DNA from 3 places in the Allobosea sp. TAF32 genome. Region 3 is predicted to be linked to each of the others. Evidence: predicted binding sites of a transcription regulator. Region 3 holds the regulator's gene; each other region holds the start of a gene.
The links. Region 3 encodes LexA, which represses DNA repair genes until DNA is damaged. Its sites were predicted from a motif close to TGTTCNNNNTGTGTTCNG; they were not measured.
Positions count from the first base shown of each region.

Region 1 (7,824 bases), on a different contig from region 3:
CGAGATCAGTCGGAAAAGACCTGCGCCGCACAGAATGCCGTGTTGAAGGCCGCTACCGGAACTGGTGCTGTTGGAATTGCTTGCGGCTATCGACGAAAGGTCCGGGCGAATGTTCGGCGACTGTAGAGGTAGGTTTTCGACGTGAATTGGATCGCCGTGGCCGGCACCCTCGCAGCGCTGTGTTCTACCATCAGCTTTGTCCCGCAGGCTTGGCGTATTGTCCGGACACGCGACACGGGGGCAATCTCTACCGTGACATATAGCCTGACTGTGACTGGCTTCGCTCTCTGGACGGCATATGGAATCGGTCTGGGCGAATGGCCACTTATCGTCACGAACAGCATATGCTTTGTGCTGTCGGCGTTCATCCTGATGATGACGCTGCTGCCTCAGGCTAAAAAGGAGGCGGTGGCCGACACGGTCGATCCGGCTTCCTAACGCAGATGGGCTCGCTGCTCGGCCAGCATGTCATCCAAGTTCGATCATGACCGGGGCATGGTCGCTAGTATGTTCCCAGCCGCGCGGCGACCGTCGAACCTCGGCACGCTTGAGTGTTGCAGCCAAAGCAGGGCTTAGCAGGAGATGGTCAATCCGCAGCCCTGCGTCGCGTTCGAACGAGTTCCGCCAGTACTTCCAGAACGTGTAGATGCGCTCTCTCGGATGAAGGTGCCTGACGGCGTCCGTCCAACCCTGTTCGAGGAGCTTAGTATATGCCGTCCTCACCTGGGGTCGAAAGAGCGCGTCATCTCGCCATCGCCCGGGTGCGTAAACATCGAGCTCCGTCGGCATGACATTAAAATCGCCTACGAGCGCGACCGGTACCTCCAGGGAGAGCAGCTCCTGGGCGTAGGCATGCAGTCGCCCAAACCAGCGCAGTTTATATTCGAACTTGGGGCCGGGGGAAGGATTCCCGTTGGGGAGATAGAGACACCCGATCAGTACCCCGTTGACCGCCGCCTCGATGTACCGGCTATGGCTGTCATCAGGATCTCCCGGTAGCCCCCGGCGCGTGAGAACCGGGGATGACCCCTTCGCGAGGATAGCTACACCATTCCAGCTCTTCTGGCCGTGCCAAACCGCCGCGTAGCCGGCTTGCTGCAATTCGTGCTCGGGAAAGCGATCGTCTGAGCATTTAAGCTCTTGCAGGCACACGACGTCGGGGCGGTCCTGCTTGAGCCACTGGAGAAGAACGGACAACCGACCGTTGATGCCGTTCACATTGTAGGTTGCGATCTTCACCGACGGCTCTCCCACACGCGAAACCGGCAATCGTCAAAGGTTCTCGCGCAGGAACGCGTGTGTCCTCAATATTGCATCCAACTCACCAGTGAGAAACCATGTCCATTGGCGTTGAACCGTTCCCCCGCTGCTTTTGACCAATCTCTCGATGGCCCCGGCGGTTAGACACAGGCACCACTCGGTCCGCTTCCCCATGCAGGATGAGCGTAGGGGGCTGCGAGGCTCGCTCCAAGCCCGGCGGCAGGAATCCGAAGAAGTCGACGACAGCTTTAACCCTGCGATCGCGTGCCGCCAGAGCCAGGACCAATGCACCGCCCAGCGAGAAGCCGACAACGGCGAGACGGGCCTGGTGATCGCCGGTGATTGACTCGATCGCTTCCAGCCACACCGGGAACTTGCTCTTGATTTCACCGTAGCGGGCCGATCGCCGGTGGCCTCGAAGTACCGCGGGAGCAGGACGTTGTAGCCGGCCCCCGCGATCATGTTTGCGGCAAACTCATATCGGCCGCTATTCGTCAGGCCGTCTGAGCCATAAAGGAGAATGACGGTGCCTCCAGAGGCACTTGGGCCAAAGCGGTCAACCGCGACGCTCACCTGGGCTGGCCCAGCGACGATGGTCGCGCCGACTCCAGCAACAAAATGGCGTCGGTCCATTACTCGGTCGCCTCAGACCATCTCTCCTTGGCTTCCGCCGCCGGGACGATCAGCTTGATCGTATCGTGCTCGAGGGCAACGACGAGCGCCAGGTCGAGATAGTGGTGGGCTCCGCCCGACCCCGGATCATTCTTCTTCAGCTTGATGAGCTGGCCGCTAAGGGCGTCGACGGTTCCGACATGCTCTCCATCGGATCCAATCACCCCCTGGCCTTCCTTGATTTGCTCAACGAACAGCATCGCTTGGTCTCCTGGCTCGACCTCTCCGAACGGCAACGGAGCATTGGGCACCGAGGTTCCAACACACGTATCGGAACCGTCATCGTGGATGCGGAAGGATTCCGGTGTGTCGATTGCGGCGCTCCTATCGCTACTGAACCTTCGGTTGTGCGGCCCCGCGAGCGATGCCCAAGTGCCTCACCTGATCGATCGTGCTTTTCGGATCGCGGAGGGGGAACGTCGCGTGACCTGCGTGAAACATTCCAGATTCGGGATCCCGTGGTGCCTATGGCAAGGTCGCTGCCGTCGCCGTCGTGGGCAACGAGGATGGAGCCCATCACGTCTCCGCTGAAATCGCTCAGGCATTGTTTGATGTCGGGTTCACCATCGCGGCCGGCGGGCCGACATATTGGGTCGGCGAAGCCAGGGGCAGCATGAATTTCATCGATCTCGACGAGATTTCAGAAACGACCGCCATGACAAACCGGATGCTCGCTCGGAATGCGGCCCACCTCGCTGGACTGCTGAAGCGGCATTCCTATCCGGGGTATTGAGGCAACCCGCGCTGCCTATGGTAGCACCGCCGTCGGCGATCTAAATTTTTACTCGACCAGCTTGGCGCGCCGCTTTCGCCACGTGGTGGAAGTCTGCGGCTTCACAAATACCGAGACGATGTCGGAGCGGCGCTTCCTGAGCCTCGCTTCGATGCGCTCCACGCAATCCTCGATGTCAACGGTCGATCGATCGTCCTTGAATTCAAGGCTCAGCGCCACGACGATCTGATCTGGGCCCAGATGGACTGTCGTCATGCCGTTGACACGCTCGACATCTGGATCTCCGTCGACCGCCGCCCTGATCTCTTCCTGGACGTGGGGCAAAGCCGCTTCCCCGATCAGCAGCGCCTTACTCTCGCGCGCCAGAAGCATTGCCGTCATCGCCAGAATGACGCCGATCAAGATCGACGCCACGCCGTCGAGCTCGGGTCGCTCGAAATAGGCCGCTGCCGTGATGCCGATGAAGGCGATGAACAAGCCGAGCAAGGCTGCGGTATCTTCGAACAGCACCGTGAAGACGCTCGGATCCTTGCTTTGTCGGACCGCGGCGAAGTAGCTCAGCGAGCCCTTGGCGATCTTGAATTCCTTCAACGCAACCCGCCAGGAATAGCCTTCGAACAGGGCCGAGAAAACGAGCACGAGATAGTTCGCGGTCAGGTTCGTCGCCGGATGCGGGGCGATAACATGGGCCACTCCCTCGTAGAGCGATACGCCGGCCCCGACCGCGAAGACTAGGAGCGCAACAACGAAGCTCCAAAAATAGAGCTCGCGGCCGTGGCCGAAGGGATGCGTGAGATCGGGCGGCCGCGCGGCCCGGTTGAGGCCGTAGAGCAAGAGTGCGCCATTGCCGGTATCGACCAGGGAGTGAACGCCCTCCGACAGCATCGCCGAGCTGCCGGTCCAGGCTGCCGCGACGAATTTCGTCGTCGCGATCAGCAGATTTCCTGCCAGCGCTGCATAGATGACTTTCCGTGATCCCGAATGTGTCGCCATCTAGCTCCCCGCCTCAGCGCAACAAGCTGCAGCGGTGGCTGTTCCCTTGACCCGACGCGTGAAATGTATCCCACGAAGGCAAATGATAAGGGCGGGGAGCCCTTGGCCTAGAGCTGCCGACGCATTGCTCTGACGTTTTCGCCTTGTGCAGTCCCGGGCGTTTCCCAGCCAAAGACACTCCGGCCGCCGTATTCCGCAGATCGGCGGCGCTCCTCAGCGACATATTCGACGAGCGTCGGCCCGGTCGTACTACGCTCTAGCCGACGGCTCTCACCGTCCAGCCGCGCAATGGCGGCAAGGCGATCGTCCTGGCCGAGCTTCGCCCGATCGACGGCCGAGCGCAGGACAGCGATGGTCTGGTCGTAGACCTTTGTCGGCACAGCGAAGGGCTGCCGGTCCTTGCCGCCATGGGCGAGAGAGAAGCGCGCTGGATCACTGAAACGGCAGGGCGCGCCATGCAGTACTTCCGCGACCATCGCCAGGGACCGCACCGTGCGCGCGCCGATGCCGGGTACAAGCAGCAGCTCGGAAAAGTCTTCTGGCCCCCGATCTGCCGCGGCAGCCAATGCCCCATGGAGGCGTCGTGTCACGATGTCCTCGGGCCTGACATCGTGGTGGGCGGGCATCACGAGATGCGGGAGGAACAGCTGCGGGGCGTTTTGATCAGGGATGGCGCGCGCCGGCTGCAGCGCCGCCAATTCCCTGACGATCCTGTCCGGTCCCTGATCGCGCAGCATCGTGACCTGCGCTTCGCGGGCGCAGTCAGCGCGCGCATCGGTCAGGTTGACGATGTTGCCGGCGCTGCGCCCCTCTATTGCGGAATGCGGTGTTTCGACGAAGCTGCCAAGGCCCTCGGAATGCCAATGATACCTCCGCGCCAGACCGCCGTCGCCGTTCATGCCCTGCTGCACGACTGTCCAATGGCCGTCATCGGCCACGAAGAATCCGTGCAGATAAAGGTCGAAGCCGTCCTGCACCGCTGCGCTGTCGACCTTGGCGACGAGCCGGCTTGCCTGCGCCAAGGCTGTCCCGTCGAACCCTACCTTCGCGCCAATCTGTTCGAGCTCGGCGGGTGTCCGACGGGAATGATTCCCTCGCCCGCCGCAGACATGCAGCCCCAACTCACCAGCTGGCGGCTTAAGACCCCGTTTCAACGCCCCGATGACGCTGGTCGTAATGCCGGACGAGTGCCAATCCATGCCCATGATCGCGCCGAATGACTGGAACCAGAAGGGATGCGCCAGTCGCTGCAGTAGCTCATCGCGCCCGTATTGCTGGATGATGGCTTCACAGATCACACTACCCAGCCGGGCCATGCGCTCGCCGAGCCAGAGCGGCACACGCCCGTAATGTAGGGGAAGATCGGCACTGCCAGATCGCTTTGTCATAACTCACGGGAACGAAATAAGAACATTTCGATATGTACATCGACCCGTGATCGTTGACCATACCGAGCGAACGGCGTTGGAACTTAGAGCGGTTCACTTCGTTCAAGCGAGCACCCCGAGGGCGCGGAAAGCCGCTCGACCCTCGGAAATCCTCCTAGGATTCGCGGGTGCGACATCCCCGAGCCTTCAGCTCCGTTTTGAGGATTTGGCGCGGTTCTCGTAGCTGGCGTTCCCCAGCCCCGTTCCGATCGTGACTACGCCCCAGTTTTTGACGTCCTGCATGAATGGCATTTCGCTCAGGCCTTGAATGACCGCGTCGTTATGCATGGTGACCATCGTTTCGTGCTCGCCAATGGTCGGCACCGTTTCGCGAACGCTGTCGATTAGGTTGAAACGACTGCTTTCCCAGTTGCCTGGCAAGTTCTGCGCCCCGCGGTCGATGCTGCCGTCGGGCTGGATGATGCCGGGACACCCAATGCCGATAAAGGGTGCGACCTTGAGGGCTGCTTTCTCCGCGGCCTCGATTTGACTTCTAATCATCTCGCCAAGGCGCTCGACCGCCTCGTCGCGATTGGTCGTGTCGTCGGCGTGCCGCCACAACTCAAAGGTCGCAACCTTCGCTTTGCTGAGATCTATCGCCTTCGTCTGTCGAAGCTCGACGATCCCGGCCCGAATGTTCGATCCTCCGATGTCGACCGCCACCAGGCTGTCGAAGGCCTCGAACATCCATTTTGGAGCGATATGAGCATTGCCCAGTAGACCCGCCTCATCCGGGTCGTGACGGATCGGCACCAACTCAACCGGATGCTGCTCCGTGCGCAGGATGATCCCGGCCCGTCCTATGGCCAGCTCGCCGACGCGGCTCTGGCGAAAGCCTCCCCCTACGACGATGCGCTCAACTGCCGACCAAGCCTTGAAGCGACAGAAGCGACGGACGACCGATGCCAGGGCCTCCGCGTACTTCTCGATCGCACTGTGAACCAGCGCTGCCGCCTCGGCATCGTCGCCCGCCAGGATCGCGTCGAGATCCTTCTTCTTTAGCTCATCACTCGGCTTATCGATCGGGTCCTCGCCGGTCTCCCGGAATGCCGCTCGTAACTCCTCGAGATGCTCAAAGATCGCTCCGCGCCTTGCCTTGTCTCCGACGAAGCCGTCCTCGTCACGGGCTTCCAGATTGTAGCTTGTGACAATGACCGAGGGCAGCTGAGCGGCCCCGTTGCGACCGTCCGCCGGGGTCGACTTCGTACTTTTTGCCATGAGAGCCTCGTCGGTGAGACAAACTCAACCCGTCAGGAGGAGCGGGGTTCCAACGCAGATCGGCCGCCCCATAGTGAACACATTCGGGATCAGGGTCGGCCCCTTTCCCGCGGCATGAACCCGATCGGGCACATGTACGCTGGGTGCTCACGAGAAGCACCGTCACGTTCCTGATCGGGTACGGGCCGAATCTGTGACGTCTGCGGATTCGAATGAAATCCGACCGCGATAGACGGGGCGCTCACCCGCCTGGACCAACATCGTTATTTCGCAATTGTCGGTTTCGGTCAGCGCATCGTGGGCAGCTTCAGCGAACGCCGTCCGAGCTTCCTGCCGAGCAGCCTTGTCGTCCGGAAGATCCAAATCGACGAAGTGCGATCCACCGCTATTCGTGATGAAACGGTACATAGGCATGGGAAGAATCCTGAGGAAGTCACTCCTCCAATCGCAGCGGCCCGGCCCTGGTTCCCCAAAATGACAACCTGGACAAGAGAACCGAAGCGATGCAGGCCGGCGGATAGCCGACCTGCCTGACGTTCTACTGTGCACCGTTTTCAGATCACGGGACGCTGATAGGGATCTGCGGTCTCGTCGAAGCGGCTCCAGCCGCCAGCGCGATACTCGGCTAGGCGCTCATCACGATTGATCGGCGTGGCACCATCTAGAATCGCCTCAATCGCAGGCACCTGTTCCTCGGCGGCGCGAACAGACACGACCGATCCGCCGCGGCGGACGGTCTCGGCGTAATAGTTCGCTTCCTCTTCGCTGTGGCCGGCGCTCGTCAGTGCGCCGACGATGCCGCCGGCGGCGCCGCCGACGGCCGCGCCCGCAGCGGTAGACGCCAGCCAGCCAGCCGCGACCACCGGCCCGATGCCGGGAATGGCGAGCAGCCCGATACCTGCAAGCAGGCCTGCGGCGCCACCCAGCACGGCACCGATGCCTGCGCCTTCGCCAGCATTGCTATCGTCGGCCTTTTGATGGCGGCCGATGAGGCTGATGTCTGAGGAGTTCACACCGGCGGCTTCGAGCTGGCCGACGACGGCGCGAGCGGCCTCGTAGCTGTCATAGGAACGGGTCAGGGTCTGGGTCATGATTCGTTTCTCCTATGATTAGTTGCGGGTGATATTGCCGCGATAGTCGACCGAGACACTGACCGTGGCGCCGCTATGGGTCGCGCTGCCCTTCCAGACGCCGTTGTCGTCCTTCTTGAGTTCGCTGATGTTGGTGTAGCCATTCGCCTCGAGGCGGCTCTTGGCCTGGCCTTCGGTGAAGCTGTTGGCTCCCGGCAGCGGCGCATTCTTGTCGGCATCCGCCTTCGGTGCCGGCATGGGCGAGGTGGTCGAGGTCTGGGCATACGCGCCGAACGGCGCCGTCGCCGCCAGGATGGTGAGTATGATCAGCTGCTTTCTCATTGGAGAAGCCCCCTAACTGGACGCGGCCTAGGCCGCAGGATGCCTCTCGAACCGCTGGGCCGTCGTTTCTGTTCCCGAGCGCATTGTGCGGCGGAACGAAGCCGGCAGC
Region 1 is NZ_JBFRDM010000013.1:155,133-162,956, forward strand. Features, by position in the region: gene AB4Z16_RS25705 (SemiSWEET family sugar transporter) at 142-438, shown strand; gene xth (exodeoxyribonuclease III) at 469-1,239, opposite strand; partial or broken gene AB4Z16_RS25715 (dienelactone hydrolase family protein) at 1,322-1,654, opposite strand; gene AB4Z16_RS25720 (DUF2171 domain-containing protein) at 1,893-2,132, opposite strand; partial or broken gene AB4Z16_RS25725 (flavodoxin family protein) at 2,378-2,665, shown strand; gene AB4Z16_RS25730 (cation diffusion facilitator family transporter) at 2,714-3,658, opposite strand; gene AB4Z16_RS25735 (DUF763 domain-containing protein) at 3,766-5,046, opposite strand; gene AB4Z16_RS25740 (ROK family protein) at 5,233-6,303, opposite strand; gene AB4Z16_RS25745 (DUF6894 family protein) at 6,466-6,717, opposite strand; gene AB4Z16_RS25750 (hypothetical protein) at 6,858-7,394, opposite strand; gene AB4Z16_RS25755 (PepSY domain-containing protein) at 7,413-7,715, opposite strand.
Region 1: the regulator LexA is predicted to act here: its motif matches at 5,054-5,071, upstream of AB4Z16_RS25735 (DUF763 domain-containing protein).

Region 2 (7,824 bases), on a different contig from region 3:
CCACGGTCAGCGGCCCTGTCTCATACCAGAGCGATGGCACCACCAGGCAGCGGGCGGCGCGGAGTTCGGCGAGGACCGCATAGGAATCGAGCCAACCGGTGATCTCGGCATCCGGGTTGAGGCCAGCGACCGCAGCCTTGATCTCATCGTCCCCATCACCCACGAACCGTAAGGCAACGCCGGCTTCGCGAGCCGCCTGCGCCAGGACCAGAATGCCCTTCTCCTGGGTAAGCCGGCCGACGAAGGTGGCATGACGGCTTTTGGCCACGTCCGCAGGCGCGTGCGGCGTCGCGTTCATCATGTTTTCGATCACAACATGCCGTGCCGTGCGTGGCAGGAACGGCTCGGCGACGTCGCGAGCAAACGCGCTGACATGAATGAAGAGCGGCCTTTGCAAACCCCGCAGCGCCTTGTCCGAACGCCATTGCCGGGCGACGCGGACCAGCTTGTGGATATAGGAGGCGCGATCGCAATTGGCGGTGACGCAACCGATCGACATCGGCCTCCTCCGACAGGGCGCTCCGGCCTTGAAGTCGAAATAGCCGCCGACCGGACAGAACGAGAAGTAGTCATGCATCGTGATCGCGACCGGCATCCCGCTCTCGCCCGCAGCGGCGATGGCAGCCGGGCTGAAGGCCTTGGTCCATTGGTGGAGATGGACGAGAGTCTCGCCGCGGGGCTGCTTCGCAAGCAATTCGCTCAGGAAGGCATGCGCCCGGGCGTTCCAGATGCCCTGGCGCGCGGCTGCGACCTTGCTGCCGACCTGCCAGACCTCCTCACCGGCGAAATGCGCGACATCGATCAGCGGGTGATCGAGACGGTCTGAAACCGGACCGATCGCGTAGGCGAAGACGACTTCGACGCCGGCCTCGGCCAAGCCGCGGGCGCTCTCGATTGCCACCTTGGCGGCGCCGCCGTTGATCCAGCCGAAATCGCTGACGATGACCACGCGCATGAAGAACTCCAGAGATCATTCCAGCGGCAAGGATGGCGGGAGCCTCGGCGTGGCGCGAGCAGGCTTGTCCGGCCAGGCGGTCTCAACGAGCGATCCAGCGGACAAGGATGAGCAAGGGGTAGGCGCTCATGACGAGCGCGATGGCGAGCGCGGCACAGGTCGCGAGCATGAGGTTGCCCGCGAACCAGATCGTGCAGAGCCAGGACAGTGCGAGCGCGGTGCCCGACAGGGCGATCGGCGGCCAAGGCATGGCGAAGGACTCCCGGCGCAGCATGAACCATCCGAGCGCCAGCGCCGCGGCGGCGCCGGCGGCAGCGCCGGCAACGATCGCCGTGTCGGTGCCGGCAAGGAACCACGCCACGCCGAGCGCGCCCGCACAGGTCAAAACGCAGTCGAGAGCTGCGAGCCCCAGGATGGCGGTCAAGCGGCGTTGCAGATGCACGGGCGCCGGCAGCACGGTCTGGGCGAGTGCCCGCAGCATCGCCATCAGCATGACGAAAGGCGCGGTCCGCAGGAAGGCCTCGCGCAGCCCCACGGGAATGACGAGCTGGGTGGCGAGGCCGAGCACGGCGATGATTCCAGCGGCTCCGATCAGCGAGAGGCCCACCAGCAGCGCGTAATAGCGGCCCAGTTCGGCCTGCATCGCCTTGGGATCGCCCTTGCGATCGAACTGGGCGACCAGTTCGGGAAAGCGGATCGCCTGAAGCGACGAGGTGATCATGATGAAGGGCCGCTGCAACAGATCGAGCGCCAACATGGGCCCCGCAGCGGCCTGGCCGAGCGAGCCGAGCAAGACGGTCTTGAGAGCGAGCGGCATGAGCAGGGTCGCGACGCCGGCGCCGGCCGTGATCCCGCCATAGACCAGATGCCGCGTGGCGATATCGGCCTGCCAATGCATGGCAAGAGGCATCACCCGGCGCGACCGGGCCCAGGCGATGACGCAGTAGATGATGTTTCCGGCCAGCACCCCGGCCAGCACATGGGCGAAATCGGGGCTGATCGCAGCGCCGGCGATCGTTGCCGCGGCCAGGATCGTCGCGCGTGCACCCTGGAGCCAGGAGAACAGCCTGAACTCCTGCCGGAAACGCAGCATGGTCAGGTGCAGTTCGCCCGCACCCTGCAGGATCGCCGCCATCGCGCCGAGCAATCCCAGCCAGACCGGAGCGCCGAGGAGCGGGGCAAGGAAGGCTGCGAGCAGGCAGAGGCCCGCGCTTCCCGCGAGCTCGACCATGATGACTCCGCGCTCGGCCTGTTCGCTGGTCTTGTCCGGGCCCGGATAGAAGCGGCTGGAGGCGGCGCGGATCCAGTGGAAAAACGCGATATCGGCAAACTGCACGATGGAGGCGAAGAGCGAGTAGGCAGCGTAGTCCGACGCCGGCAGCAGATTGGAGACGACGATGAGGAGGCCGAAAGCCAGGAGCGATTGATAGAAATACGCGCCCAATGCGGTGATCTTGGCCATCAGGCGGCCACTCCGCCTGCGATGCGCGCGGCGGAGCCATCTTGAGTCCCGCCGAAACCGATACCGGAAGCCATGGAAATTCTACCCTCCGGCCAAAGGCCTTAGGGCAAAAAGGTTGATACTTCCGCGCTGTCCGCCTGAAGGATCAGTAGAAATGAAGGGCCGTCAGGCCGGCCGATGCAGCAATCGCCGCGAGCCACCACAACCAGCGGCCCGCATGGCTTTCGGCCTGGGTCAGCGGCGCGCCGATGACGTCCTCATGCCCGAAGCTCTCACCCGCAAGCCGCGCGGCACGCTGCAGCCCTGCGATTCCCGTAACCGGCACTGAGCGACGCGACACCACGGCCATTTCTTCCCCCTGCCCCGATCATAGCTCATTGCGGCTGTCCGCATAGGCCCGATCTGTTTCCGATCCTCGACGGCGATGGTTAACGCAGACTGAACGCGTCCAGTTCCGATGCCCCTTGTGCCAGGGCAACGTCACATGCCGATGACGACCGGTGCACCGTTCCAACGAGAGAGTTCCGATGTCTCGGGGGACTGTCTATAAGCGGAGCGACGAGGCGCGACGCCCGACGCCGCTGCCGAGCCGGATCGAACTCCGGATGAAACAAGCACATCGCAAAATCCGTCCTTCATGCACTAGAATTGGACGGAACGAATCAGGAAACGTTAGGCAGTGATGGACGAGAACGGCGATCTTTTCGGTGGGGAGCCGGAGCGGCCTCGCGCGGCTGATCCCAAGCCGGAAGCGCGCTCGCCGGCCGCGGCTCCGAAGGCGCCCGCGCCCGCAGGAAACGGCGCGCGCAACGGCACTCTTTCCGAGACCGGCTATGACGCTTCCGCAATCGAAGTGCTCGAGGGGCTGGAGCCCGTCCGGCGCCGGCCCGGCATGTATATCGGCGGCACCGATGAGCGCGCCCTGCACCACCTCTTCGCCGAGGTGATCGACAACGCCATGGACGAGGCGGTGGCGGGACACGCCACCTTCATCGATGTCGAGCTGTTCGAGGACGGCTCCATCGCGGTGACGGACAATGGCCGCGGCATCCCGGTCGATCCTCATCCGAAATTCCCGGGCAAGTCCGCGCTCGAAGTCATCATGACGATACTGCATGCCGGCGGAAAATTCGATTCCAAGGCCTATGAGACTTCGGGCGGCCTGCACGGCGTCGGCGTCTCCGTCGTTAATGCCTTGTCCGACCGGCTCGAGGTCGAGGTCGCGCGCGGCAAGACGCTCTACCGCCAGATCTTCTCGCGTGGCCTGCCGCAGGGGCCGCTGGAGACGGTCGGCGCCGTCGCCAACCGGCGCGGCACCAAGGTGCGCTTCCATCCCGATCCTCAGATCTTCGGCGAGGGCGCGCATTTCTCGCCGGCCCGCCTGTTCCGCATGGCGCGTTCCAAAGCCTATCTCTTCGGAGGCGTCGAGATCCGCTGGACCTGCGCGCCGTCGCTGCTGAAGCCGGAAGGCGATGTCGCGGCGGAGGCCGTGTTCCGTTTCCCCGGGGGCCTGCGCGACTATCTCGGCCGCGAGATCGAGGGCAAGGACCTCGTCGCCGAGCCGATTTTCTCCGGCAAGATCACCAAGGAAGGCGGCCACGGCTCGCTTGAATGGGCGGTGGCCTGGCTCGCGACCGGCGAGGACGGCTTCTCCTCCTCCTATTGCAACACGATCCCGACGCCCGAAGGCGGCACCCATGAGCAGGGCCTGCGCATCGCCTTGCTGCGCGGACTGCGGGACCATGCCGAGCGCATCGGCCAGTCCAAGCGCATGGCGCAGGTCACCTCCGACGACGTGATGGCGACCTGCGCGGCCATGCTTTCGGTCTTCATCCGCGAGCCGGAATTCCAGGGCCAGACCAAGGATAAGCTGGCGACGCAGGAAGCCTCCCGCATCGTAGAGGGCGCCGTTCGCGACGCTTTCGACCACTGGCTTGCGGCCGCGCCGCAGCAGGCGCTGCGCCTGCTGGACTGGTCGGTGGACCGCGCCGAGGAGCGGCTGCGCCGGCGCCTCGAAAAAGAGGTCTCGCGCAAGACCGCGACGCGGAAGCTCCGCCTGCCCGGCAAGCTCGCCGACTGCTCCAATGCCGGCGCGGCTGGTTCCGAACTCTTCATCGTCGAGGGCGACTCGGCCGGCGGCTCCGCCAAGCAGGCGCGCAACCGTTCCAACCAGGCGATCCTGCCGCTGCGCGGCAAAATCCTCAACGTTGCCAATGCGACGCGCGAGAAGCTTCACGCAAACCAGCAACTCGCCGACCTGATCCTGGCGCTGGGATGCGGTATCGGCACGCAATTCCGCGAGGACGATCTTCGCTACGAGAAGGTCATCGTGATGACGGACGCGGACGTCGACGGCGCCCATATCGCCTCGCTGCTCGTCACCTTCTTCTGGCGCCAGATGCCGCGCCTGATCGAGAAGGGCCATCTCTACCTCGCCGTCCCGCCGCTCTACCGGCTCCAGCATGGCGGCAAGAGCATCTATGCCCGCAACGATGCTCATAAGGACGAACTGCTGGAGACGGCGTTCAAAGGCAAAAAGCCGGAGATCTCGCGATTCAAGGGCCTCGGCGAGATGATGCCGGCCCAGCTCAAGGAAACCACCATGGATCCGAGCAAGCGCATCCTGCTCAAGGTCATGGTGGACCACGAGGCGAAGGAAGAAACCTCCGATACGGTCGAGCGGCTGATGGGCAACAAGCCGGAAGCACGCTTCACCTTCATCCAGGAACGCGCTGCCTTCGCCGGGGAGCTGATCGACCTGTGAGGAGCGAGCCCACCAACTCTGGGGGGCTGGGCTTCACGGCCGCCGGGCTGTCCGACGCGGCCGTTGCAGGCAGGGTTCGCGCATGCCGAACCCGCCTCACCCTACCGAATGCCATGACCGCAAGCACCGGACCGCGCCGGGCGACTGGCCGCTGACCCTATGGCCGAGCCTTCTCCACCTCCATCTCGACGCGACGGCGATCTGGCGGCAGCCGCCGGGAGCGCCTCCTGGGACGATATCCGGATCTTTCACGCCATCGCCGTCGGCGGGTCGATGGCCGTGGCGGCGGCGCAGCTCGGGCTGAGCGAAGCCACCGTCGCGCGCCGGCTCAAGGCGCTCGAACGCGACCTCGGCCTTCAGCTTTTCACGCGCGAAGCCAATCGCCTCGCCCCGACGGCGATCGGACAGGGGCTTGCCGCTGAAGCCGGCGAGATCGAGGCTGCCGCCCGCCGCTTCGCGATCCGCGCAGAGGCTGCGAAGCCGCTCGCCAATGCTCCGGTGCGCGTGACCGCGACGACGTCGATCAGCCTCCTCCTGACCATGCATGCGACCGCGATCTCGGCCGCGGCCGGCGGCGTCGAGATCGTCATCATCAGCACGCGCAGCAGGCTCGACCTTGCCCGCGGCGAGGCCGATATCGCGCTGCGCATGAGCAAGCCGCCGACCGAGCCGGGCCACTACGCCCAGAAGCTCGGCCGGTTGATGCAGGCGCTCTATATCCGACAGGACGTCGATCCGGCCACGGCCCCGATCATCTCGGTCAACCGCGAGACTTCGTCCCGGATCGACGACTATATCATGACCTATGCCGCGGGCCGGCCGATCGCAGCGCGCGTCGGCGACTCGGCGGCGCGCTACGAAAGCATCCGTTCCGCCGGCGCCCTGTCGATGGCGCCCTGCTTCATGGGCGATGCGGATTCGACACTGCGCCGGCTGGAGCCGCCGCCGGAGCGGACCGGCGACGACATCTATCTGGTCTCGCATGAGATCTCGCGCAGCCGGCCCGGCGTCGTCGCCGTCCTCGGCGCGCTGCGCAAGCTTTTCCGCGAGCAGCGATCGCTCCTGGCGGGCGATACGATCAAGCCGGTGGGGATCACTCAAATCGAGCGGTTCCCGGCAAGAACCGGCTAACCAAGCTTTTACGGCTCTTCCGTAAGGTCGTCTGCGGTTCTCGTGAGGTCACGAGACGCGGAGAGTGCGCCATGCGCCTGATCGAACTGTTCTGGAAGAACGACCGCGGCACGGTGGTCGCCGATGTCGCCAAGGCCGGCGCGGCCATCGCTTTCCTGTCGGTGATCGCCGCCAACTTCATGTCGAGCCGCATCGAGCCGCTGGACAGGGAGCGCATGGCGGCCGTCAGTCTCGCCGCCTCCAAGCGCCAGCCGGTCGATCCGCTGACCACGGGCTCGATCACGAAGGCGGCCGGCGACACCCGGCTCGATCCCTGCGCCCTGCCCCGCTGAACTCAATCGAGCCAGCGCAGCAGCTCCGCGGTGACCCCATCGGGCGCTTCCAGCGTCGAGAGGTGGCCGCTGCCCGGGATAACGGCCAGTCGCCCGCGCCCGTGGACCAATGCGGCCATTTCGCGGGCCTCGGAGAGCGGCGTGATCTCATCCTCCTCGCCAACGAGAACCAGCACCGGGCAGGTCGAGCTGGCCAGCGTCGGCCGCGAGTCCGGCCGTTGCATGATCGCCCGCTGCTGGCGAATGAAACCGTCCGCCCCGACATCCTCCGCCATCTGCCGCACGAGGAGCCGCAGCGGCTCGTCGGCGAGCCGCGCCGGCGCCACGAGCTTCTGCCAGAGCAGGGTCGTGACGTTGTCGAAGGCGCCCTTCTCCGCCAATGCGATCATCTGTTCGCGCGGAACGTTGGTCTCAGGCGTTGCCGGCTTGGCGGTGGTGCCGAGCAAGGCAAGGCGCGTCACCCGCTCCGGGGCCTGTCGCAAGACCTCGAAAGCGACATAGCCGCCCATCGACAGCCCACAGAGCGCGAAGCGGGGCGGCGCAGCCGCCAGTAGGCGCTGCGCGATGCCTGAAAGCGCATCGTCCAGACTGTGCTCGGCGACCAGGATCGGGCGACCATCGGCAAGCGCGGGCCATTGCGGAGCGTAGAGCGCGGCGTTGGCGCTCAGCCCGGGAACGAGGACAAGCGGTTCCTTCATGAGGCCAAAGCAGTCCCTTCAAGGTTAGATGATTGACTTTGCCGCGTTTTCTTTGCATTCCACACGGGTCCGAAGGCGCGCAGGAAGTGTTGTCGCGCCAACGCGGTGGTCGAGCAGGTCGTCCCACCGCGTTTCACCGACCCTGAAGAAGCGCCATACGCGATGTCATTTGCCGAACTCGGCTTGAGCGAAAAGGTCCTGACGGCTGTCACGGCCGCAGGCTATAGCACGCCGACCCCCATCCAGGCCCAGGCCATTCCGCATGTTCTTGCCCGCAAGGACGTTCTGGGCATCGCCCAGACGGGCACGGGCAAGACCGCAGCCTTCACGCTGCCGATGCTCACCATCCTGGAGAACGGGCGCGCCCGCGCCCGGATGCCGCGCACGCTGATCCTCGAACCGACGCGCGAACTCGCCGCGCAGGTCGAGGAGAACTTCGTCCGCTATGGCGTCAACCAGAAGCTTTCGGTGGCGCTGCTGAT
Region 2 is NZ_JBFRDM010000009.1:400,962-408,785, forward strand. Features, by position in the region: gene AB4Z16_RS21740 (glycosyltransferase family 4 protein) at 1-955, opposite strand, end outside; gene AB4Z16_RS21745 (hypothetical protein) at 1,038-2,417, opposite strand; gene AB4Z16_RS21750 (hypothetical protein) at 2,563-2,766, opposite strand; gene parE (DNA topoisomerase IV subunit B) at 3,100-5,181, shown strand; gene AB4Z16_RS21760 (LysR family transcriptional regulator) at 5,341-6,312, shown strand; gene AB4Z16_RS21765 (hypothetical protein) at 6,384-6,644, shown strand; gene AB4Z16_RS21770 (alpha/beta fold hydrolase) at 6,647-7,342, opposite strand; gene AB4Z16_RS21775 (DEAD/DEAH box helicase) at 7,505-7,824, shown strand, end outside.
Region 2: the regulator LexA is predicted to act here: its motif matches at 3,071-3,088, upstream of parE (DNA topoisomerase IV subunit B).

Region 3 (7,824 bases):
GCGGGTCCGAGATGTCGGTGGAGTCGTGATAGAAGGCGGACATCGCGCCGATCGAGCCGACCATGACGGCCATCGGGTGCGCGTCGCGGCGGAAGCCCTGGAAGAAGCGGGCCATCTGCTCATGCACCATGGTGTGGCGCGTGACGCGATAGTCGAAATCCGCTTTCTGCGCGGCGGTCGGCAGCTCGCCGTACAGCAGGAGATAGCAGGTCTCGAGGAAGTCGCCATGTTCGGCGAGCTGCTCGATCGGGTAGCCGCGATAGAGCAGCACGCCCTGGTCGCCGTCGATATAGGTGATCTGCGACTCGCAGCTCGCGGTCGAGGTGAAGCCGGGGTCGTAGGTGAACATGCCCGTCTGGGCATAGAGCTTGCCGATGTCGATGACGGCAGGGCCGACCGACCCTTGCTTGATCGCCATGTCGACGGTCTTGTCGCCGACCTGGAGCTGGCTCGTGTTTCCGCTCATCGATACCGATCCTTTCAAGGCTCGCTGCTGTTCAGCCCCTGTTTCGCCTGTCCGCCGGCACTTCCGCGCCAGCCTTTTCCCATCCGCGGCCCGCGATGTGACGGGCTGATGCCGGGAGGGGAGGTGGAAGGAGACCCATGTGACTGATTTACAAGCAATATTCGTGCCCCGCCACGGGGTGGCCGCGCAACGCACTTGCGCGTCACTAGACCATTTGCCCAGTGCATTCAACCGAGCCTAAAGGCGATTGGAACCGCGTCCGGATCATATCTGCGCGAGCAGCGGCAACGCCGCCATCGCGAGGCGGCATGCGCGAGCATGAAAGCTGAAAGTGGGGCACCGCTCGGCAGCGGCGATGCCCCATGACGACAGCTCAGGCCTGGTCGGCGAGCCGCGCCAGCGTCTCGTCGCGGCCGAGCACGGCCATCACGTCGAACAGGCCGGGCGACATGGCGCGGCCGGTCAGCGCGGCGCGCAGCGGCTGCGCCGCCTGGCCGAGCTTGATGCCGGTCTCCTCGACATAGGCCCGCACGGCTGCTTCGAGCGGAGCCGGCGACCAGTCGCTGACCGCGGCGAGCTTCTCCGCGATCTGCGGCAGGCGCTGGCGCGCGGCTTCGTCGAGCAGGCTCTTGGCCTTGTCGTCAAGCTGCAGCGGGCGTGGGGCATAGAGATAGAAGGCGCTGTCGAGCAGCTCGACCAGCGTCTTGGCGCGCTCCTTGAGGCCGGGCATCGCTGCGAGGAAACGCGCTTCGAGCGCGGGCGACAGCGTTGGGCCGAGCCCGCGGGCAGGGCCGATCTCCGGCAGGATGACCTTCAGCGCGTCGAGCAGTTCCTGGTCGCTCGACTGGCGCATGTAGAGCCCGTTGAGGTTCTCGAGCTTGGCATAGTCGAAGCGGGCCGGCGAACGGCCGATCGAGGAGAGATTGAAGGCGTCAATCATCTCCTGCGTGGAGAAGACCTCCTGGTCGCCATGGCTCCAGCCCAGCCGCACGAGATAGTTGCGCAGTGCCGCCGGCAGATAGCCCATCGAGCGATAGGCATCGATGCCGAGCGCGCCGTGGCGCTTCGAGAGCTTGGCGCCGTCGGGACCGTGGATCAGCGGGATATGCGACATGCTCGGCACGTCCCAGCCGAGCGCATCGTAGATCTGCGTCTGGCGGGCGGCATTGGTGAGATGGTCGTCGCCGCGGATGACATGGGTCACGCCCATGTCGTGGTCGTCGACCACGACGGCGAGCATATAGGTCGGCGTGCCGTCCGAGCGCAGCAGCACGAGGTCATCGAGATTCTCGTTCTGCCAGACGACGCGGCCCTGGACCTCGTCATTGACTACGGTCTCGCCGGTCTGCGGCGCCTTGAGGCGGATCACCGGCTTCACGCCTTCCGGCGCGGTCGACGGATCGCGATCACGCCAGCGCCCGTCATAGCGCAGCGGCTTGCCCTCGGCGCGCGCCTTCTCGCGCATCTCCTCGAGCTCGGCCGGGCTGGCATAGCAGTAATAGGCCCTGCCGGCGGCGAGCATCTGCTCGGCGACCTCCCGGTGGCGCGCCGCGCGCTGGAACTGATAGACGGTCTGGCCGTCCCAATCGAGGCCGAGCCATTCCAGCCCGTCGAGAATCGCGGCGATGGCTGCGTCGGTCGAGCGTTCGCGGTCGGTGTCCTCGATGCGCAGCAGCATCTTGCCGCCTTGCCGGCGGGCATAGAGCCAGTTGAACAGCGCCGTGCGGGCTCCGCCGATATGCAGGAAACCGGTGGGCGAGGGCGCAAAGCGCGTGACGACGGCATTGCTCATGGAAGGCAACTCCGGCCGGGCGGCACGAGCCGCCCGGGGCAAGACAGGGAAATGGCGCAGGTCATGACATGACAACCGGCGCGCGCCCTGTAACATGGCTTGGCCGGAAAGGTTAAGCGGTCAAATTGCTGCGCCGGCGGGGGAGGGGCGGAGAATGCAGCCGGGGCCGCCGGGGCAGGACATGCCGCGCGGCGCGCGAGCCGAGGCCTTGCCTTTGCGCCTGCTCGCGCCCTGGCTGATCTCCGTTCGCTTCAAAGCCTGGTTCAACCACTGGCAGGCCCGGTTCGGTCAGGCGCTCGAATTGGAGGCGGAGCGTCGCCGCCCGTTCCTATGGCTGCCTGTGGCGACGGGCGTCGGCATCCTACTTTATTTCGCGGCAGATCGTGAGCCGGCTTTGTGGGCGCCTCTGACCGGCTTCGCGCTCAGCGCGATCTTCGCGTTCGCGCTGCGAACCCGTCGGTTCGCCTCGATGGCCTGTCTGGCGGTGGCCGCCGCCTTCGCGGGTTTTGCCGCCGGCGTCTGGCGGACGGCCGATATCGCCGCGCCGATGCTGGAACGGCCGCGAATCGGCAAGGTGACGGGTTTCGTCGAGAGCGTGGAGGCACGCGACAACGGCGCCCGCATTGTCCTGCTGTTAACGGAATTCGCCGGAATGCCGGCCGCGGAGCGTCCAAGGCGCGTGCGCGTCAATATCCGCGCCGGCTCGGTCGCTCCGGGGGATCATATCGCGGCGACGGCGCGGCTCCTGCCTCCACCGGGGCCAGCTCGGGCGGGCGGTTACGATTTCGGGCGCGATGCCTTCTTCCGCGGCATCGGCGCAGTCGGCAGTATCGCAGGCAAGATCGCGTCGGCGCCCGCGCCGCATCCAATGCCGACGCGCCTTGCCGTCGATGTCACGATCGACCGGGCCCGCAACGCGTTGACCCGGCGCATCGCCGAAGTGGGCGGCGGGCAGGGCGGGGCGGTCGCTGCAGCCCTTGTCACGGGGAAGCGCGGCCTGATCACCGAGGCGACGAACAATGACCTGCGCGCGGCCGGGATCTACCACATCGTCTCGATCTCAGGCCTGCACATGGTTCTCGCGGCCGGGACGATTTTCTGGCTGGTGCGCGCCCTGCTGGCGCTCTCCCAGACTGCCGCGCTGCGCTGGCCGATCAAGAAGATCGCGGCCGTCGCGGCGATGCTCGGCGCGACCGCCTACTGCATCTTTTCAGGCAGTGACGTCGCGACCGAACGCTCGCTGATCATGACGCTGGTGATGCTCGGCGCGATCCTCGTCGATCGTGCTGCACTGAGCATGCGCAATCTCTCTCTCGCCGCCATGATCGTGCTGCTGCGCGAGCCGGAGGCGCTGCTCGGACCGAGCTTCCAGATGTCATTCGGCGCGGTTGCGGCCCTGATCGCCTTTGCCGAACGCTGGGAGAGCCGAAAATGCACGGAGCCGCCCCCGAGCCTGCCATGGCCGCTCGGGCCGGTCTGGGCAGCGGCGCTCGGCATCATCGTCACCACCTTGCTGGCGACGGCCGCAACAGCGCCTTTCGGGGCCTATCACTTCCAGACCTTCAATCCTTTCGGCCTGCTCGGCAACGCGATGGCGCTGCCCTTCGTCTCGCTCTTCGTCATGCCGGCGGCGGTGTTCGGCGTGCTGGCCTATCCCTTCGGGCTGGACTGGCCCGCCTGGGCGCTGATGGGGCTGGCGTCCGACGTCGTGCTCAAGGTGGCGCACTGGGTGGCAAGCATCGACCATTCCACCGTGATGATCGCCGCCTTCAGCCCGGTCGTGCTGACCTGCTTCGTGCTGGCGTTGCTTTGGCTGACGCTTTGGACCACGGCCTGGCGCTGGCTGGCGGCGGTCCCCATCGTGCTCGGCGTCGCCATCGCCGGAAAGCCGGAGCGGCCGGAAATCCTGATCGAACGCGACGGCTCGGGGCTTGCTGTGCGGGCCCCCGATGGACGCCTTGCGGTCGCCGGCAAGCCCAGCCGCTTCGTGCTGCAGCAATGGCTGGGTGCCGATGGCGACAGCCGCTCGCCGGACGATCCGACGCTGCGCGCCGGCATCGCTTGCGATCAGCTGGGTTGTGTTGCGCAAACGGCTGACAAGCGCACGGTTTCCTACACGCGCGACCGGTTGGCGATCATCGAGGACTGCCTGCGGGCCGACCTCGTCGTCACCGCCATTCCCTGGAGCGGCGCCTGCAAGGCGCGGCTGATCGAGCGAATGGGACTGTCACGCGACGGCGCGACCTCGCTCTACCGCACGGCGTCGGGATGGAGCAGCCGCATCTCAGAGCCCAGCGCAGCCGATCGGCCGTGGAGCCGCCGACGCGAACCGCGTCTGGCGGCGCCCGCTGCAACGAGCATCAGCATTCCGCCAGCATCCGCCGATGGCGAAGCCGAGGTCGAGCGGCTTCAGTAACGCCGCATCAGATTGACGAGGCGGCCCTGAATCTTGACCCGGTCCGGCCCAAGCACACGCGTCTCATAGGCGGGATTGGCGGCTTCGAGCGCGATCGAGGAGCCGCGTTTGCGCAGCCGCTTGAGTGTCGCCTCCTCGTCGTCGATCAGTGCCACGACGATATCGCCGGTATTGGCCGAGTCCTGCTTGCGGATGATGACGGTGTCGCCGTCGAGGATGCCGGCTTCGACCATCGAGTCACCGCGCACTTCGAGCGCGTAATGCTCGCCGGAGCCGAGCATGTCGGGCGGCAACGAGACGGTGTGGCTGCGGTTCTGAATGGCCGAAATCGGTGTGCCGGCGGCGATGCGGCCCATGACCGGGATCGCGATGGAGGAACGGCTGTCCTCATCGGCGGTGGGGCGGGGTTTGCCGAGATTGGGCTGCGTGCCGAGCCCGCCCTGGACGACCGCAGGGCTGAAACGCGGCCGCTGCTGCGGCGTACCGAGTCCATCGGGCATCTTGATGACTTCGAGCGCACGCGCCCGGTTGGGCAGGCGGCGGATGAAGCCGCGCTCCTCCAGCGCCATGATCAGCCGGTGGATGCCGGATTTCGAGCGCAGATCGAGCGCGTCCTTCATCTCGTCGAAGGAGGGCGGCACCCCGCTCTCACGCAAGCGTTCCTGGATGAAGCGCAGGAGTTCGTGTTGCTTGCGTGTCAGCATGATCCCGCCGGCCCCGGAAAAGCGTAGATTCGAAACAAATCACGAACACCATAACTGTTCGCCTTGTGTTCCGCAACCCGTTCGCGCGAGGGCGCCTGTCTACAGCAGCGGCAGGATACGGCAGAGGTCGCCTATCCTGGCCGGCGCAGCATGGGCCGGGCGGATCGTCAGCGCCTGCGCCCGCGCCAATGTGCCGAGCATGGAGGAATCCTGCCGGTCGAAAGGCGTTGCAACCCAACCATCGGGCGTCAGCGCCAGCTCCGAGCGCAGATAATCCTCACGCTCGTCATTGCCCGGCAGGTCGCGGCCGAGGCGGGCGGGGATGCTGCGATCGCGATCCGCATCGGCCAGGCCGAGCAGGGCTTCGATCAGCGGCAGCACGAAGAGGTGGCCGCAGACGATCGAGGAGACCGGGTTTCCGGGAAGCCCGACCACGACCATCCGGCCGAGCCGGCCGGTCATCATCGGCTTGCCCGGTCGCATCGCGATCTTCCAGAAGCCAAGCGACATCCCGGCCCGCGTCAGCGCTTCCTGTACGAGATCGTGGGCACCCACCGAGGCGCCGCCGAGCGTGATCAGCACGTTGGCGTCGGCGTCGCGCGCCTGAGCGATCTTGGCCGCGAGGTCGGCATGGTCGTCGCGGGCGATGCCGAGATCGAGCACTGCGCCGCCGGCCTTCTCGACCAGCGCGGCAAGGGCGAAGGAGTTCGAGGCGACGATCTGGTCGCGCCCGACCGGATCGCCCGGCGCCACCAGTTCGTCGCCGGTGGCGAGAATCGCGACCAACGGCTTGCGCCGGACTGGCAGCGTCGGATGTCCCATCGCGGCGGCTAGCCCGAGCGCTGCGCTGTCGAGCACGCGCCCGGCCTTCAGCAGGACGTCGCCTTCGTGGAAATCGAGGCCCGCTGCGCGCAGGAATTTGCCCTTGGCCGGCGACACCCGCACGCGGATCTCCGGGCTACCGACGCCGTCTGCGTCTTCCTGCATTAGGATCGTGTCGGCGCCCTCCGGCATCGGCGCGCCGGTGAAGATGCGCACGGCCTGTCCCGGTCCAACCGTGCCCTCATAGGCCCGGCCGGCGGCGGATTCGCCGATCACGGCAAGCGTCGCACCTTCGGCCATGTCGTCGGCACGCACGGCATAGCCATCCATGGCGGAGTTGGCGAAGGGCGGCTGAGTTCTGAGCGCCTTCAGATCGGCTGCGAGCACCCGCCAGGCGCATTGCGCGAGCGGCAGGGTTTCCGCCCCGATCGGCCCCGGAACGCTGTCGAGCAGCGCCTTGCGCGCGACGGGGACCGGGGTGAGCGCCATCAGCGGGCTTTCGCCTCGTAGTCGCCGGACTGGCCGCCGGATTTGTGAAGCAACCGGATATTCTCGATCCGCATCGCCCGGTCGACCGCCTTGACCATGTCGTAGACTGTGAGACAGGCGACGGAGACGGCGGTGAGCGCCTCCATCTCGACGCCGGTCTGGCCCTTCATCTTCACCTCGGCGCGCACGCGCACGCCCGGCAAGGCCTCGTCCAGTTCGAGATCGACGGCGATCTTGCTGAGCAGCAGTGGGTGGCAGAGCGGAATCAGCTCATGCGTGCGCTTGGCGGCCATGATGCCGGCGAGGCGCGCCGTGCCGAGCACGTCGCCCTTCTTGGCGTTGCCGTCGCGCACGATCGCGATCGTCTCCGGCGCCATCACGACGCTGCCCTCGGCTATTGCCGTGCGGGTCGTCTCGGCCTTGTCGCCGACATCGACCATATGCGCCTGGCCTTGGGCGTCGAGATGGCTGAGCCGGCTCACGCCGCGTTCTCTTGAGCCTGGCCGGTCAGCAGGGTCCGCGTCGCCGCTGTGACGTCCGCCTGCCGCATCAGGCTCTCGCCGACGAGGAAGCTGTTGACGCCGGCCTTGTTGAGACGGGCGATGTCGGCATGGGCAAAGATGCCGCTCTCGCCGATGATGATGCGGTCGGCCGGGACGCGCGGCGCCAGCCGCTCGGTCACGGCGAGGTCGACGTGGAAGCTGCGGAGGTCGCGGTTGTTGATGCCGAGCAGCCGGCTTTCGAGCTTGAGCGCGCGGTCGAGCTCGGCGTCGTCATGCACTTCGACGAGCACGTCCATGCCGAGATCGCGAGCGGTTTCGTTCAGCGCCCGGGCGGTGTCGTCGTCTACGCCGGCCATGATGATCAGGACGCAGTCGGCGCCCCAACTGCGGGCTTCGTAGACCTGATAGGGCTCGTAGAGGAAATCCTTGCGCAGCGCCGGCAGGCCGGAGGCCTCGCGCGCCTGTGTCAGGAATTCCGGCTGGCCCTGGAAGGAGGGCGCGTCGGTGAGTACCGAAAGACAGGCGGCGCCGCCGGCGGCATAGGCGCGGGCGAGCGAAGGCGGGTCGAAATCGGCGCGGATCAGCCCCTTGGACGGGCTGGCCTTCTTGATCTCGGCGATCAGGGCCGGCTT
Region 3 is NZ_JBFRDM010000008.1:45,968-53,791, reverse strand. Features, by position in the region: gene gltA (citrate synthase) at 1-466, opposite strand, end outside; gene gltX (glutamate--tRNA ligase) at 840-2,258, opposite strand; gene AB4Z16_RS17335 (ComEC/Rec2 family competence protein) at 2,413-4,674, shown strand; gene lexA (transcriptional repressor LexA) at 4,668-5,378, opposite strand; gene AB4Z16_RS17325 (molybdopterin molybdotransferase MoeA) at 5,478-6,689, opposite strand; gene moaC (cyclic pyranopterin monophosphate synthase MoaC) at 6,689-7,171, opposite strand; gene trpC (indole-3-glycerol phosphate synthase TrpC) at 7,168-7,824, opposite strand, start outside.